Regions from separate parts of the Sphingobium sp. DN12 genome, predicted to be linked through region 1. Evidence: riboswitches for the same ligand, from Rfam matches in the RefSeq annotation. Region 1 holds a riboswitch; the other holds the start of a gene.
The links. Region 1 has a riboswitch for cobalamin ahead of ACI6S0_RS00350 (TonB-dependent receptor plug domain-containing protein). Riboswitches for the same ligand answer to the same signal wherever they lie in the genome.
Positions count from the first base shown of each region.

Region 2: it holds a riboswitch for cobalamin, as region 1 does, so the genes downstream of both, ACI6S0_RS11755 (cobalamin biosynthesis protein CobG) here and ACI6S0_RS00350 (TonB-dependent receptor plug domain-containing protein) in region 1, are expected to answer to the same signal.

Region 1 is NZ_CP173717.1:61,151-69,024, reverse strand. Features, by position in the region: gene ACI6S0_RS00355 (FecCD family ABC transporter permease) at 1-658, opposite strand, end outside; gene ACI6S0_RS00350 (TonB-dependent receptor plug domain-containing protein) at 671-2,515, opposite strand; cobalamin riboswitch at 2,687-2,923, opposite strand; gene ACI6S0_RS00345 (threonine ammonia-lyase) at 3,067-4,059, shown strand; gene dapF (diaminopimelate epimerase) at 4,100-4,903, shown strand; gene mtaB (tRNA (N(6)-L-threonylcarbamoyladenosine(37)-C(2))-methylthiotransferase MtaB) at 4,906-6,147, shown strand; gene ftsY (signal recognition particle-docking protein FtsY) at 6,147-7,085, shown strand; gene ispZ (septation protein IspZ) at 7,075-7,728, shown strand; gene rnk (nucleoside diphosphate kinase regulator) at 7,750-7,874, opposite strand, start outside.
Region 2 is NZ_CP173717.1:2,482,963-2,490,836, forward strand. Features, by position in the region: gene cobM (precorrin-4 C(11)-methyltransferase) at 1-167, opposite strand, end outside; gene ACI6S0_RS11725 (cobalamin biosynthesis protein) at 164-526, opposite strand; gene cbiE (precorrin-6y C5,15-methyltransferase (decarboxylating) subunit CbiE) at 523-1,731, opposite strand; gene ACI6S0_RS11735 (cobalt-precorrin-6A reductase) at 1,730-2,494, shown strand; gene cobJ (precorrin-3B C(17)-methyltransferase) at 2,455-3,237, opposite strand; gene cobI (precorrin-2 C(20)-methyltransferase) at 3,234-3,956, opposite strand; gene ACI6S0_RS11750 (precorrin-8X methylmutase) at 3,953-4,582, opposite strand; gene ACI6S0_RS11755 (cobalamin biosynthesis protein CobG) at 4,582-5,634, opposite strand; cobalamin riboswitch at 5,915-6,126, opposite strand; tRNA gene ACI6S0_RS11760 (tRNA-Gln) at 6,303-6,377, opposite strand; gene ACI6S0_RS11765 (MarR family winged helix-turn-helix transcriptional regulator) at 6,540-7,049, shown strand; gene ACI6S0_RS11770 (hypothetical protein) at 7,219-7,542, shown strand; gene ACI6S0_RS11775 (hypothetical protein) at 7,831-7,874, opposite strand, start outside.

The DNA of each region.
Region 1 (7,874 bases):
CCAGGGTCAGCGCGTCGAGCGCGCGCCCGTCATAGAGCAGCAGCGCCGCACCGACCGCGATGCAGGGCAGCGCCAGCAGCAGATGGTCGATGCTGCGATTTTCCAGGCTCCCCATCAGCCAGCTCATAATCTCCATCGCGGCAAAGGGATTGGGGGAGAGGTTCAGCGCCAGGCTGATCCCCGCCCCCGCCAGCGTCGCGACGGCAATGCCGGCCAGGATCAGCGTCAACGGGCTTTCCGACGGCCCGGCAAGCAGGAACAGCGCGCCGATCGCCGCCAGGGCCGTGACGATCGCCAGCAGCGGCAACGCCATCGGATGCAGTTCGGACAGGCCGAAATAGAGCGCGATCACCGCCCCCAGCGCCGCCGCATTGGACACGCCGAGCACGGCGGGTTCGGCCAGCGGATTGCGCAGATAGCCCTGCAATGCCGCGCCCGACAGGCCCAGCATGCCGCCGACCAGCAGGCCGATCGCCATGCGCGGCAAGCGCAGGTCGATGACGATCGCGCGCGCCACCATGTCGCCGCCGCCCGCCAGCACCGCCAGGATGCGGGCCGGCGCGATCGTCACCGATCCCAGCGCGACCGACGCGATCGCCGCGACCAGCAGCAGGGCGATCAGCCCCGGCAGCAACAAAGGATGCCGCCGCCCGCTCATGCGCGCCGCCCCTTAGAAGCGGACACGCACGCCGCCATAGGCCGACCGGCCATAGGTGCCATAGCCATAGGCCGTGGCGTAATCCGCATCGAACAGATTGTCGATCCGGCCATAGACTTCCAGATGCTCGCCCACGGGGAAGGATGCGCGCAGCCCGGCCAGCGCATAGCCGTCGAGCCGGCGCGTGTTGGCCGTGTCGTCATAGCTGTCGCCGACCATGGTCAGGGTCGCGCCGGTCGACAGGCCGAAGGCCCAGAGATAGTCGGCCGACACACTGACCGCATTGGCGGCGCGGCGCGGCAGGCGATTGCCGTCGGTGACCCCGCCCGACCGGTCGCGCGCATCGACATAGGAGTAGGATGCCGCCACCGTCAGCGCCTCGACCGGCTTCAGCGTCAGCGTCGCTTCCACGCCCTTGGCGCGGGTCCGGTCCAGATTGCCATAGGTGTAGGTCGCATAATCATAGTTGATCTGGTTGCGGGTATCGCGCCGGAACGCCGTCAGCGACAGCATAGCCTTGTCCCCGTCCAGGCTCTGGTCGAAGCCGACATCATAGCTTTTCGACCGCTCAGGCCGCAGCGCGCTGTTGCCGCTATAGGTGTCGTAGAGCTGATAGAGCGACGGCGCCTTGAACCCCTCGCCATAGGAAAGGCGGATATTGGTCGCGCCGGCGTTCGGCGTGTAATTGGCGTTCGCGCCAAAGGTGGTCGCGCCGCCGAACTGGCTATGATCGTCATGGCGCAGCCCACCAGTGACGGCGAGGCCGGCAAGCGGCTTCACCACCGCCAGCGCATAGACGCTGTCGATGTTCGCCTTCGCGCTCGCTATGTCGCCAAAGCCGAAATACTCATAGTCCGGCCGCTCATGCTCATAGCCGAAGATCAGCTTGGCCTGATCCACCGGGGCATAGACGCCCTCATATTCGAACCGCAGATTGGTGCCCGAATAGCCATAGTCCGGGTCAGTGCCGCGCACGAAATAATAGTCGCGATCGTTGCGCATCCAGGTGACGGCGGCCCGATTGGTCAGCTTGCCGTCGAGCAGCGCCAGGTTGATCCCGGCATAGCCGACATATTGGTCCAGCTTGCTGACGTCGCTGCTGTCGGCCGGCGCGCCGAAGAAGCTGTCATAGTCGAGATCGGCATGGATATAGTAACCGCGCAGGTCGAGGCTGAGCGTGTCGGAAAAGGCGATCTTCAGCTTGGCGTTGGTGGCGATATTCTCATAGCCGTCCTTCTCCACGCCGCCGAACGACCGGCCGACCGAGGAAATGCCGTCGGTGTTGAAATAGGCGACGCCGACGCCGCCGGACACCGCGCCACGCGTGCCCGACACATCGGCCTTGGCGTTCAGCGTGTCGCTATAGCCATAGTCGGCCGAGGCATTGACCTCGAAACCCTCGCTCGGCGCGCCGGTCATCACATTGACCACGCCGCCGATCGCCTGACTGCCATAGACGACCGAGTTGGAGCCGCGCAGCACTTCGATCCGGCGGATATTGCCGGTCAGCAGATGGCCGAAATCATAGCCGTCGCCGATGCCGCTCGGGTCGTTGACCTTGACCCCGTCGATCAGCACCAGCGTCTGGGTCGTCTCCGCGCCGCGCAGCGACACGCCGGTCACGCCGCCGGTCGAGCCATTGCGGCTGAAGCGGACGCCCGGCGTGGTGGCGAGCAGATCGACGACATCGACCGCCTGGCGCGTCCTGATCGTGTCGGCATCGATCACCGTGATCGCCTGGCCGACCTCGTCGCGCGGCTGCGCAATGCCCGAAGCGGTGACGACGATATCATCGTCTTGTGCCAGTGCCGGCGTAGCGGCCAGCAGCGCGATCAGCGAAATCCCCAACATCTTCATTTTATCGTCCCCCGGCGTCCGTCGATTTGGAACCGGGGCGTCCGCACATGCGGTCGCTGCGTGAGGATCGGGAAGACGCCAGCGCCCCGCCCCACGCACCGATGCGGCCCCGGCCGCCATGGGCGTCGCTCGACGGAAACACCGCGCCATGGCCATCCCCTGGGCCAGGGCAAGAGCGACCAGACGCCGGCAGGTCTCCTGGCTCGCGGGTCAGGGCAGCGATGCGCCAGCCTTCCCGGACCTGTCGGTCCAGTGGCCGGTTCCGGCCCTCCCCTTTTGAAGAGCCTGGGAACCCTGCGCATCGCGCTCACCGCTTACAGTTGCAGGGACAGCCGCGGATTTGGAAGGGCTTTGCCCCCCGCACCGCATTCCCGTTTTCAGCCCTTGCGGGCACCGGCGCGATCATGCGCGCCGGGGCCTTTGACCGCCCCGGCGCGCCGCCCCCATAAGCCAAAGCACAAGCCCTGCCAAGCGGGCCAGGATCGCCCCGGCGGATCGTTGCGCGGCGCCGATGGGCGGCTATGCAGGGGCCTCTGACCGAAGGAGCCGACATGACCGATTCGCTTGCTATCACTGCCGCCGACGTCGCCGATGCCGCGCGGCTGATCGCACCGGCGGCGGTTCGCACCCCGCTGATCGAGAATGCCGCGCTCAACGATTTGTGCGGCCGGCGCGTGCTGGTGAAGTTCGAGGGTGCCCAGCATAGCGGATCGTTCAAGTTCCGCGGCGCCTATAACCGCCTCGCCCGCCTCGATGCAGCGGAACGGGCGGCGGGCGTCGTCGCATGGTCCTCGGGCAATCATGCCCAGGGCGTCGCCTTCGCCGCGCGCCTGCTCGGCATCCCGGCAACGATCGTGATGCCGGCCGATGCCCCAGCGATCAAGACCGCCAACACGCGTGCGATGGGGGCTGAGGTCGTCCCCTATGACCGCTTCACCCAGAGCCGCGAGGCAATCGCCACCGCCCTTGCCACCGAACGCGGCGCAACGCTGGTTCCCTCCTTCGACGATCCCTTCATCATCGCCGGCCAGGGCACGATCGGCCTGGAGATACTGGAGCAAGCGCAGGCCGTCGGCGCCAACCCCACCCAGATTCTCGTCTGCTGTGGTGGCGGCGGGCTGGTCGCGGGCACGGCGACGGCGGTCAAGGCCGCCCGCCCCGACATCGCCGTTTATGCCGTCGAACCCGCCGGCTTCGACGATACCGCCCGCTCGCTCGCCAGCGGCGTGCGGGAAAGTGTCGCGCCCGACGCGCGCAGCATCTGCGACGCGCTGCTGGCCCCCAGCCCCGGCGCGCTGACCTTCCCGATCAACCAGGCCCTGCTCGCCGGCGGCCTCGTCGTCAGCGACGATCAGGTGCGCGACGCAATGCGCTTCGCCTTCATCACGCTCAAGCTGGTGGTCGAACCGGGCGGCGCGGTGGCGCTCGCGGCCATGCTTGCCGGCCTCGCCCCGCCCACCGACGGCACCACCGCCCTCGTCATCTCCGGCGCCAATGTCGATCCGCAGGATTATGCCGCGATCATTGGCGGCCAGAACGCCTGACCGCTGGTCTTTTGCCCCGTCCCGCACTAAATGCGGCGCCATGATGAGCCGCTTTTCCAAGATGCATGGTCTGGGCAATGATTTCGTCGTGATCGACGCGCGCCAGGCGCCGGTCGCGATGACGCAGGCGCGCGCCCGCGCCATTGCCGATCGCCACGCCGGCATCGGCTGCGACCAGTTGATCGTCATCGGCGAGAGCGACGACGCCGATGTGTCGATGCAGATATTCAATGCTGATGGCAGCGAAGTGGAAGCCTGCGGCAACGCGACCCGCTGCGTTCCCCTGTTCGTCGGCCGCGATGTGCTGATCCGCACCAAGGCAGGCCTGCTTGATGCAAAGAGCGTGGACGGCGGCGCCAGCGTCGACATGGGCGCGCCCCGCTTCGACTGGGACGCGATCCCGCTCGCTTATCCGATGGACACGCTGACGATGTCGGCCAGCTGGGAAGACCTGCCCGCGCCGGCCGCCGTCAATGTCGGCAACCCGCATGTGATCTTCTTCGTCGAGGATCTGGACGCGGTCGATTTCGAACGGCTCGGCCCGCTGATCGAGCATGATCCGCTCTTCCCCGCCCGCGTGAACGTCAATTTCGCGCAGGTCGTCGGCCCGCAGCATTTGCGCCTGATCGTCTGGGAACGGGGCGCCGGCCTCACCCGCGCCTGCGGCACCGGCGCCTGCGCCACCGCCGTCGCGGCGATCCGCCGCAAGCTGATGGCCGGCCCGGTGACGGTCAGCCTGCCGGGCGGCGACCTGGAAATCGACTGGGCACCGGGCGGCACGATCCGCATGACCGGCCCCGCCACCCATGTGTTCGACGGCGAGGCGGACTGGGACCGCTTCTGACCGTGGCCGGTCCCGACATCATCACCCTGGGCTGCCGGCTCAACATCGCGGAAAGCGAAGCGATCCGCGAAATGGCCGGCGCACAGGACGACCTGATCGTCGTCAACAGCTGCGCCGTGACGGCCGAGGCCGTGCGCCAGACCCGGCAGGCGATCCGCCGCGCCAGGCGAGACCGCCCCGACGCCCGCATCCTCGTCACCGGCTGCGCCGCCCAGACCGAACCCCAGACCTTCGCCGCCATGGCGGAAGTGGACGGCGTGATCGGCAACCGGGAGAAGCTGGAGGCAGCCGCCTTCGCCCCGGTGGCGGATAAGGTCAACGTCTCCGACATCATGGCCGTGCGCGACACCGCGCCGCACATGGCCAGCGCCTTTGCCGAACATGCCCGCGCCTTTCTGGAGGTGCAGAATGGCTGCGACCATCGCTGCACCTTCTGCATCATCCCCTATGGCCGGGGGAACAGCCGCTCCGTGCCCGCCGGCGCGGTGATCGACAAGGCGAAGCAACTGGTCGACGCGGGCTATGGCGAGATCGTGCTGACCGGCGTTGATGTCACCAGCTATGGCCCGGACCTGCCAGGTAGCCCTTCGCTCGGCCAACTCGTTGAACGGCTCCTCAAGCATGTCCCGGACCTGCCCCGGCTGCGCCTCTCCTCGATCGACAGTGTCGAGATTGACGAGCGGCTGTTCGACCTCATCGCCCATGAGCCGCGCATGATGCCGCATCTGCATCTCTCGCTGCAGGCCGGCGACGACATGATCTTGAAGCGCATGAAGCGCCGCCATGCCCGCGCCGACGCGGTGCGCATCGTCGAGCGGGTGAAGGCCGCCCGCCCGGACATCAGCATCGGCGCCGACATCATCGCCGGCTTCCCGACCGAGGATGACGCCATGTTCGCCAACAGCCTGGCGCTGGTCGCCGATTGCGACATCGTCCACGGCCATATCTTCCCCTATTCGCCGCGCACCGGCACGCCCGCCGCGCGCATGCCCCAGCTGGATCGCGCCACCATCAAGGCGCGCGCCGCACTGCTGCGCGATGCCTGCGCGGCGCAGCGCGACGCCTGGCTCGCCCGGCTGGTCGGCACCCGCCAGTCAGTGCTGGTCGAACGCAACGGCCTGTCGGGCCATGCGGAAAATTTCGCGCCGGTGCGCTTCACCACGCCCCAGCCCCCCTCCACGATCGTCGCGGCCCGCATCAGCGGCCTTGAGAATGGCGCGCTGATCGCGCAAGAGGCGCAATAATGACTGACACCGGCACCAGCTGGCGCGACCGCCTCTTCGGCGGCCTTAAGCGCACCTCCGACAAGCTCGGCGAGAATCTGACCGGCCTTTTCACCAAGGCCGCGCTCGACGACCAGACCCTCGACGAGATCGAGGAAGCCCTGATCATGTCCGATCTCGGCCCGGCCATGGCCGGCCGGGTTCGTGATCGCCTCGCCGAAGGGCGCTACAACAAGGAACTGACCGAGGAATATCTGCGCGAGATCATCGCGGAGGAGATCGAGAAGGTGCTGGCCCCGGTCGCCCGCCCGCTCGAGATCGAGGCCTTTCCGCGGCCGCAGGTGATCCTGGTGATCGGCGTCAACGGATCGGGCAAGACGACCACCATCGCCAAGCTCGCCAATAATTTCCTGGAACAGGATTATGGCGTGATGCTGGCGGCGGGCGACACCTTCCGCGCGGCCGCGATCGGCCAGTTGAAGGTCTGGGCCGAGCGTCTGGGCGTGCCCATCGTCGCCGGCAAGGAAGGCGGCGACGCGGCGGGCATCGTGTTCGACGCGGTCAAGCAGGCGACGGCCACCGGCATCGACGTGCTGATCGTCGACACCGCCGGCCGGCTGCAGAACAAGACCGAACTGATGGACGAGCTGGCCAAGGTGCGCCGCGTGCTCGGCCGATTGAACCCGGCCGCCCCGCACGACGTTGTCCTGGTCCTCGATGCCACCACGGGACAGAATGCGTTGAACCAGATCGAAGTCTTCAAGGAAACCGCACAGGTCACGGGCCTGGTCATGACCAAGCTGGACGGCACCGCGCGCGGCGGCGTGCTGGTCGCGGCGGCGGAGAAATATCGCCTGCCGATCCACGCCATCGGCGTCGGCGAAAAGATCGAGGATCTGCGCCCCTTCGATGCCGCCGACATGGCACGCGCGATCGCGGGGACGGCCTATGCCCGCTGACGCCAAGAAGCCCGCCCATGGCGGCAGCCTCAGCCTCGCGCTCGATTTCGGGCCGCTGCTGGTCTTTTTCCTGAGCTACAAGGGCGCGGGCTGGTTCTGGGGTGCGGGCAATCCGATCACCGCCATGAGCTTTGGCACCGCCGCCTTCATGGCCGCGATCGTCATCGCCGTCATCATCTCCAAGGTGAAGCTCGGCCGGGTCTCGCCGATGCTGTGGCTCTCGGCGCTGCTGATCCTCTTCTTCGGCGGCCTCACCATCTATTTCCACGACCAGCGATTCATCCAGTTGAAGCCGACCATCATCTACGCCTTCTTCGCGCTGATGCTGTTCGCCGGGCTGCTGCGCGGCAAGCCTTTGCTCAAATATCTGCTCCAGGCCGCCTATGACGGCCTGACCGAGGAAGGCTGGCGCAAGCTGTCGCGCAACTGGGCGCTGTTCTTCGTCGCCATGGCGGTCGCCAACGAACTCATGCGCCGGTCGATGAGCTTCGACACCTGGCTCGCGGTCAAGGTCTGGGGCGTGACCATCGTGTCGGTCGTGTTCGCCGGCGCAAACATCCCGATGCTGCTGCGCCACGGCCTGACCCTGGACGACGGCCTTGACAGCGACGAGGTGGGCGAAACCACCCCGCCGCAGGGCTGACACGGCACTGACCTGCGTGGTTCAGGCCTGCGCCTGAACCACTTCATCCACCATAATGTCGCGCAGATGGCCGTCGCGGTCCGGCCATAATATCGCATTGCCCGCCCGCATCCCGATCAGCGCGGCGCCGACCGGCGTCAGAATCG
Region 2 (7,874 bases), 2.4 Mb from region 1:
GGCGCGGTGTTGACGATGCGCGCGCCGGGCGGACAATGACCCAGCAGCTCCGCCGGGACCAGCGACCCGGCGTAGAGGCATATCGGGCTGGCCGCGATCAGATCGCGGCCGCGCAGGGTCAGCAGGTCGGGCGCGCCGGGGCCGGCGCCGATGAAATGGACGGTCATGATGATGCTCCTTGAGCGATGGCGCAGGTCGCCATGCGATCGGGGGAAAGGCTGCGGGCGGCGCGCAGGCGGGCGCCTTCCCCCGCGCCGGCCAGGGCACAGGCCTCGGCGACGCTGCCGGTGCCGCGCGCGGCCAGCGAGGCCGGCGACCGGCTGATGGTGGGCAGGGACGCGAGGCGATCGGCCGCAATGGGGATGAGCGGCAGGGCCAGTTGCACGGCGAGTTCCGCCAGTCCCCCGGCCTTGTCCGCCAGCGTGGCAAGATGGGTGACGTCCCGTCCGCCGCCGGCCGCCACCAACGCCGCGTGCAGGGACGCGGTGGTCGCGCCGGCACGGAAACCGAAGCCCGCGACGATCATAGCGTGATGCTCCACTGCACCACCGGATAGCGCGACCGCCAGCCATGGCGATTGCCGAGCGGCGCGGCGTCGGCCAGTTCGATCCGCAGCAGGCTGCCGCCCCGCCGCCCGTGCCAGAGCGCCAGCAGCGCCTCCGACTCCAACGTTACGGCATTGGCCACCAGCCTTGTGCCGGGTGGCAGCAGCGCCTCCAGCCGTTCCAGCAGCACCTGCGACAGACCGCCACCGATGAAGACCGCCTGCGGCATCGGACCATCAGGCAGCACGTCCGGCGATCGACCGATCATCAGCTCCAGCCGATCCACGCCCAGCGCACGGGCATTGGCGCGGGCGCGATCCGCACGGGCCGGATCGGCCTCCACCGCGCAGGCGCGATTGGCGGGATGGGCCAGCAGCCATTCGATCGCGATCGATCCCGACCCGGCGCCGATGTCCCACAGATAATCCCCCGGCCGGGGCGCCAGCGCCGACAGGGTCAGGGCGCGCACCGGCGCCTTGGTGATCTGTCCGTCATGGTCGAACAGCGCGTCGGGACGACCGCTGGCGACGGTCAGTACGGGGCCGTCACCGGCGACCTCCAGCCCGACCGCCACGGGATGGGCGATGTCGGCCGGTATCGTCGCCCCCGCCTCGATCGACCGGATCCGTTCGCGCGGGCCGCCGAGGCTTTCCAGCACATGCAGGCGCGACGCGCCAAATCCCCTGGCCGACAACCAGGCGCCAAGTCCCGTCACCGCCGCCCCGTCGCGCAGTAGCAGCAGCGCCCGCGCGCCCGGCGCAAGGTGCGGACGCAGCCGTTCCAGCGGCGCGGCATGCAGGCCAAGGCACGCGACATCCTGTATCGCCCAGCCCAGCCGCGCCGCCGCCAGCCCGAAGGTGGAGGGCGCGGGATGCGCGCACCATTCATGGGCCGCCAGATGGCGCGCGATGCTGCTGCCCGCGCCGAACCAGAAGGGGTCGCCCGACGCCAGCACCACCACCGGCCGCCCACGATGCGCCAGCAGCCGCGCGATCCCGTCCGCGAAGGGCACTGGCCATTCGACCATCGGCGCGCTAATCCCGCCCAGCAGCGCAAGGTGCCGGGCCGGCCCCATGACCAGGTCCGCCGCCGCCAGTGCCGCGCGGCTTGCCGCAGACAGGCCGTCCATCCCGTCCTCGCCGATGCCGACGATCGTCAACCAGGGGGGAGAATTCATGTCATCCATGCCCAATATCCTGCTGCTTGGCGGCACGACGGAGGCAAGCGCGCTGGCGGTCCTGCTGGCGGCGCGCGGCATCCGCGCGACCTTCAGCTATGCCGGACGCACGGTCAGCCCGCGGGCGCAGCCGCTGCCCGTGCGGGTCGGCGGCTTTGGCGGGGTGGCGGGACTGGTCGCGCATTTGCGCGCGGAAGGCATCACCCATCTGGTCGACGCCACCCACCCCTTTGCCGCGACGATGAGCGCCCATGCGGTCGAGGCCGCGCATGGGGCGGGGATCGCCCATGCCGCGCTGACCCGAGCGCCCTGGACGCCCGTCGCCGGCGATCGCTGGATCGCGGTGCCGGACATGGCCGCGGCGGTGACCGCGCTCGACGGCCCGCCTCAGCGGATCATGCTGGCCCTGGGGCGCATGCATGTGGAAGCCTTCGCCGCCCAGCCCCAGCATCATTATCTGCTGCGCTTCGTGGATGCGCCGGATGCGGTGCCGCCCCTGCCCGATCATGCCCTGGTCGTGGATCGCGGCCCGTTCACGGTGGCGGACGACACAAAGCTGCTGCGCGATCATCGCATCGACCTGATCGTCGCCAAGAATGCCGGTGGCACGGGCGCGGCCGCCAAGCTGGACGCCGCGCGCGCGCTGGGCCTGCGCGTGCTGATGATCGACCGGCCCCCGCTGCCCGACCGGCAGGAATTCCACCGGCCCGAGGATGTGCTCGACTGGATCGCTCATCCCGCCACCTCGTCGGGGATGCCGCGCGGCGTGTAGAGGATCGGCCCGCGCGCGCGCTCGATGATGCGGGTCCGGCTCGACCCGACGATCACCATGGTGCGCATGTCCGCCATGTCCGCCCGCGCCTGCCCCAGTGGCACGATATGCAGTGTCTCCTGCGCGGTGGTGACGGCGCGGGCGAAGAGGATCGGGCGCGCATCGCCACAAAGCTCCCGCAACAGCGCCAGTGTGCGCACGAACCCTTCCGGCCGGGACGCCGAGCGGGGATTATAGAAGGCCATGGCGAAATCCGCCTCCGCCGCCAGCCGCAGCCGCTTTTCGATCAGGGACCAGGGCTTGAGATTGTCGGACAGGTTGATCGCACAGAAATCATGGCCAAGCGGCGCGCCCGCACGCGCCGCGGCGGCCAGCATCGCGGTGATGCCGGGCAGCACGCGAATGTCGATGTCGCGCCAGGGAGCGGGGCCGGCCTCCAGCGCCTCGAACAGGGCGGACGCCATGGCAAAGACGCCCGGATCGCCCGAGGAGACGACGACAACCCGACGCCCCTGCGCCGCCAGCTCCAGCGCATGGGCCGCCCGGTCCAGTTCCACCCGATTGTCCGAAGGATGCAGCATCAGCCCCGCACGCGGCGCGACCCGCGCGACATAGGGGATATAGCCCACCACGTCGGTCGCGGCAGCCAGCGCGGCATCCACCTCCGGCGTCACCAGCGCTTCGTCCCCCGGCCCAAGCCCCGCGATCGCGATCCAGCCCCCCTCTGCCGCCGCAAGGCTCATGGCCGACGCCCCTGGCCGTGGATCAGCAGGATCGAGAAATAGGGCGTCACCCTGTCGACATCGGCCAGCCGGGTCACGCGCTGTTCCGGCATGGCGGCATGTTCGACCAGCCATGCTTCATCGCTGCGCCCGGCCGCCGCCACCGCACTGCGCAGCTTGGCCAGGTGGCGACCTATCTTCATCACCACCAGCGCGTCGGTATCGCGGATGCGGCGGACCAGTTCCTCTTCCGGCAGCGTCGCCATCGCCACGGTCAGCACATCGTCACCCCAGGTGATCGGCAGGCCGGTCGCATTCCACGCGCCCGACATGCCCATGATGCCGGGGACCACTTCGACCGGGACCAGCCCCGACAGCCGACTGTGCAGATGCATGAAGGAGCCGTAGAAAAAGGGATCGCCCTCGCACAATACGACCACATCCTCGCCCGCCTCCGCGATCGCCAGCAGCCGGCCGGTGCAGTCGGCATAGAAAGCGGCAAGGCAGTCATTGTAGCGCCGATCGGTGAGCGGAATTTCGGTTGTCACCGGATATTCCATCGCCAGTTCGATCGCATCGTCCCGCAACATGCCCTGCGCGATGCGGCGCGCCTGTCCCGGTCGGCCGGCCTTGCGGAAATAGGCGACATGCCTTCCGCCCCGCACCAGCCGGTCGGCGCGCACGCTCAGCAAGTCCTGCGCGCCGGGGCCAAGGCCCACGCCATAGACGGTGCCGCTCATTCCGCGTGGCTCGCCAGCGCATTGATCGCCGCGACCGTGATCGCGCTGCCGCCAAGCCGCCCGTCGACGACGCAGCAGGGGACCGGCTGCGCCGCCCACAGTGCCGCCTTGGATTCCGCCGCGCCCACGAAGCCCACCGGGCAGCCGATGATCGCCGCGGGACGCGGACAGGCCGGGTCGTCCAGCATGTCGAGCAGGTGGAACAGCGCCGTGGGCGCATTGCCGATGGCAACCAGTGCCCCGGCAAGATGCGGCCGCCACAGTTCCAGCGCGGCGGCGGACCGGGTATTGCCCATCGCCCGCGCCATGTCCGGCACGGCGGTGTCGTGCAGGGTGCAAAGCACGGCATTGTCGGCGGGCAGGCGCGCACGCGTGACCCCTTCCGACACCATGCGCGCATCGCACAGCACCGGCGCCCCTGCAGCCAGGGCCTGCCGCGCCACGGCTGCAAAGCCCGGCGAAAAGCGGATATGGGCCGCCAGGTCCACCATGCCCGCGGCATGGATCATACGCACGGCGACCGGCTCCTCCTCGGCAGCAAAGCGCCCGAGATCGGCTTCGGCGCGGATGGTGGCGAAGGACTGGCGATAGATTGCCGCGCCGTCCCTCTCATAATCATGGGGCATCAACAGGCTCCGAAATGGGCAAGAAGGTCGGTGGCGGTGAGGTCAGGACGGACGGGCGCCGATCCTGCACGGGCGTGGAAGGCCAGGTCGTAGCGCCCGTCCCGCCCCGTCAGCACGATATCGGCCGGCATCGAACAGGCGCATCCCTTGGCGCAGCCGGAGACATGAAGGCGGCCCGCCACATGGGGGGCCAGCCGGCGGGCGAGGTCGCGGGTCGCCACGCTCGCCTGCGGGCAGGCAGGCGCGCCGGGGCAAGCCTCCACATGGATCAGCGGGTCGGCCGCGTCGGCGGACAGGCCGGGCAGTTGCCCTTCGGCCAGCAGCATGCGCCACGGGGTCAGCCGCATGGCCGGCGCGTCGAGAAGATGCCGCGCGTCGATCCGGCCGAAGGGAAGACCATAGGCCATGCCACCATCCCATGCGCCGGAGGTCAGACGCGGGCGCGGCGACGCGGCCTCTGCCCTGCCCGTTGCCCAATCCGGCAGGGGCGCATCATGCCGGGCCATGCGCCCCGCCCGCGCGCCGTCGCTCTCCACGAACCATCGGGCGAGTGCGAGCAGCGCATCCACTTCGCCGCCGCTGTCCACCGGCACGCCTTGTGCCCGCCCCTCCGCACGCAAGATCAGGCCGCCATCGCGCGCCCGCTCGATGCGAAAATCCCCCGCTTCGCTCGACAGGAGCGGCGCGGCGCCGGCATCGATGACGAAGCCCATCTTGCCCGGCAAGTCCGGTAGTTCGTCCAGGCGATCGAGCAGCTGGCTGGCGATGCGATAGCTGTCATCCCCTTCGCGCCAGTCCGGCGCGATCATCAGCATCCGCGCGCCCTCGCGCCGGGCATCGCGGTCCACCAGGCCAAGGTCGAGCAGCCGGTCGAGCAAGGGGCGCCAGCTTTCGTCGCGCACGCCGCGGATCTGGAGGTTCGCGCGCCGGGTCATGTCGATCAGGCCGTTGCCATGGGCGATCGCCACTTCGCCCAGCGCCGCCATGTCGTCGGCCGAAAGACGGCCGAGGCGCGGCTTCACGCGCACGATCAGCCCGTCGCCCGCCGCCATCGGGCGCCAGGCATCGGGACACCAGCCCCGAACGGCCGGCCCGTGGGCCACCGCATGGTTCGCGGTCGCCCTATCCCTGCCCGCGCCGGTCTGGCTCACAGGCAAATCCTCCGCGCGCCGGGACGCAACCAGGCGGGGCTTGCCGGCATCACCGGTCGGCGCGAGGCGGCAGGCAGGCGCGACAGGCGCCCGACACCACGCGGCCGTGCAGCCCCAGCCACACGCTTCGCCGCCCAGACGGAAGAGAGACCGTGCCATGACCAATCCCTGGGTCAGGACAAGAGCGACCGAAACGCCGGCAGGTCTCCTGGCTCGCGGGTCGTTGCGGGATGCACGCCTTCCCGGACGCTCTGTCCAGTGGCTGCCCTCACGGGCTCGTGCATCGCGCTATCCGCTTACAGTTGCAGGGACAGCCACGGAATAAGGGGCCAGGCCCCCGCACCGCATTCCCGATTAAGTTCCTTGCGGAACACCGGCGTCAGTTATGCAATGCGCCAGCATGAACCGGCGCATCGTTGATGCCCTAGTCGAAACATCGGGCTTAGCCAAGACATGGAATGGGTATCCGCAGTCCCGCTGCCGGCTCGACGCCCAAGGCATACCGACGGAAGATGCCGAAACGGAAACCGGAAGCAAGGAAAGCGACGCGGCGTCGGATACCGAAATTTTGGCTGGGGCGGCAGGATTCGAACCTGCGCATGGCGGCATCAAAAGCCGCTGCCTTACCGCTTGGCGACGCCCCAGCAATGCGCCGATCCAAGTCAGCGCGGGACCGCCATATAGCGGCTGATGCACGAAAGAAAAGCCCTCCTGACGATGGACTTCGCCTTTCCCTTTCCTTCCCGCCCAACCCATCTTAGGGATCAACGCCACGCCCCCGCCCCCGCAACCGGAAACCCGCGCCGATGTCCGTCCAAGCCCCCTCGCCCAGCCAGATCGCACCGGCCTCGCCGCTGTTCCTGCGCGAGGACGAAATCCGGCGCGGCATCGAGATGCTCTATTTCGGCTATTCCGCGCTCACCCGATCGATCGACGAGGGGCTGGCGGCGCAGGGGCTGGGTCGCGCCCATCACCGCGCCCTCTATTTCATCTCGCGCCAGCCCGACCTGACGGTGAAGGATCTGCTGCGCCTGCTGGCGATCACCAAGCAATCGCTCGGCCGGGTGCTCAATGACCTGATCGAGCGCGGCTATATCGAGACCCGGCCGGGCAGCAGCGACCGGCGGCAGAAACTGCTGCGCCTCAGCGCCGCCGGGCGCGCGCTGGAGGCCGAGCTTTTCCGCGCCCTGCGCGAGAAGATGGCGGCTGCCTATGCCCAGGCCGGACAGGGGTCCGTCACCGGTTTCTGGCGGGTGATGGAGGGCCTGATCCCCGATGCCGACCGGTCGATGGTGTTCGGCCTCAGCGGCGGCTGATCGCGAAACCACGCAACCTTATGGCCGCTGCCGCGCTTTTACGAGCGTCGTGCGGAAAAGTGGGAACCGGTTTTCCGCTTAAAACGATGCGACAACGAGAGATTAGGCAGCGCCGCGTCAGATATGATGCGGCGCTGCCCAAGCCTTGCCAACGCAATGAGGAGACATCATGCGCGCACCCCTTCTGGCCATCACGGCCCTGTCCGCCCTGGGCCTGAGCCTGTCCGCCTGCTCGGAAAAGGCGTCGGACAATCTGGAAAATGCCGGCTCCGCGATCGGCAATGACGTCAGCAACGCCGTCGACGATGCCGGCGAGAAGATCGACAACGGCCTCGACCGCGCGGGCGCCGCGATCGACAATGGCGCAGACCGGATCGGCGCCGCGACCGACCGGGCCGCCGACGATGCCAAGCGCGAGGGCAAGGAAGCCAAGCAGGATGTCGGCGCCTCGCTGGAGCAGGCCGGCAAGGATCTGCGCAACGACAGCCATTGAGACGTGCCGGGCCTCCCCATGGGGAGGCCCGGCCTCAGGCCGCGAGGCTATATCCGGGCGGCCTGGACGCGACCGGAAGTGGCTATTTCCCTCTTCGTCATCCCGGCCCCTTCGACAGGCTCAGGACAGGCTTGATCCGGGATCGCTTGAGCGCTCCCTATCCGCCGTAGCCCAGAATGGATCCTGACTTTCGTCAGGATGACGCCTGTGGGGATTGTCGGATTTCCACCAATTTGGGCAATGAACCGCTAATTTTTTGGCCTCAGAAGCGCACTAACCGATCACCACCTATTGATCGCCACGCCAATAGCGAACCTTTACCTCCGGTTCCA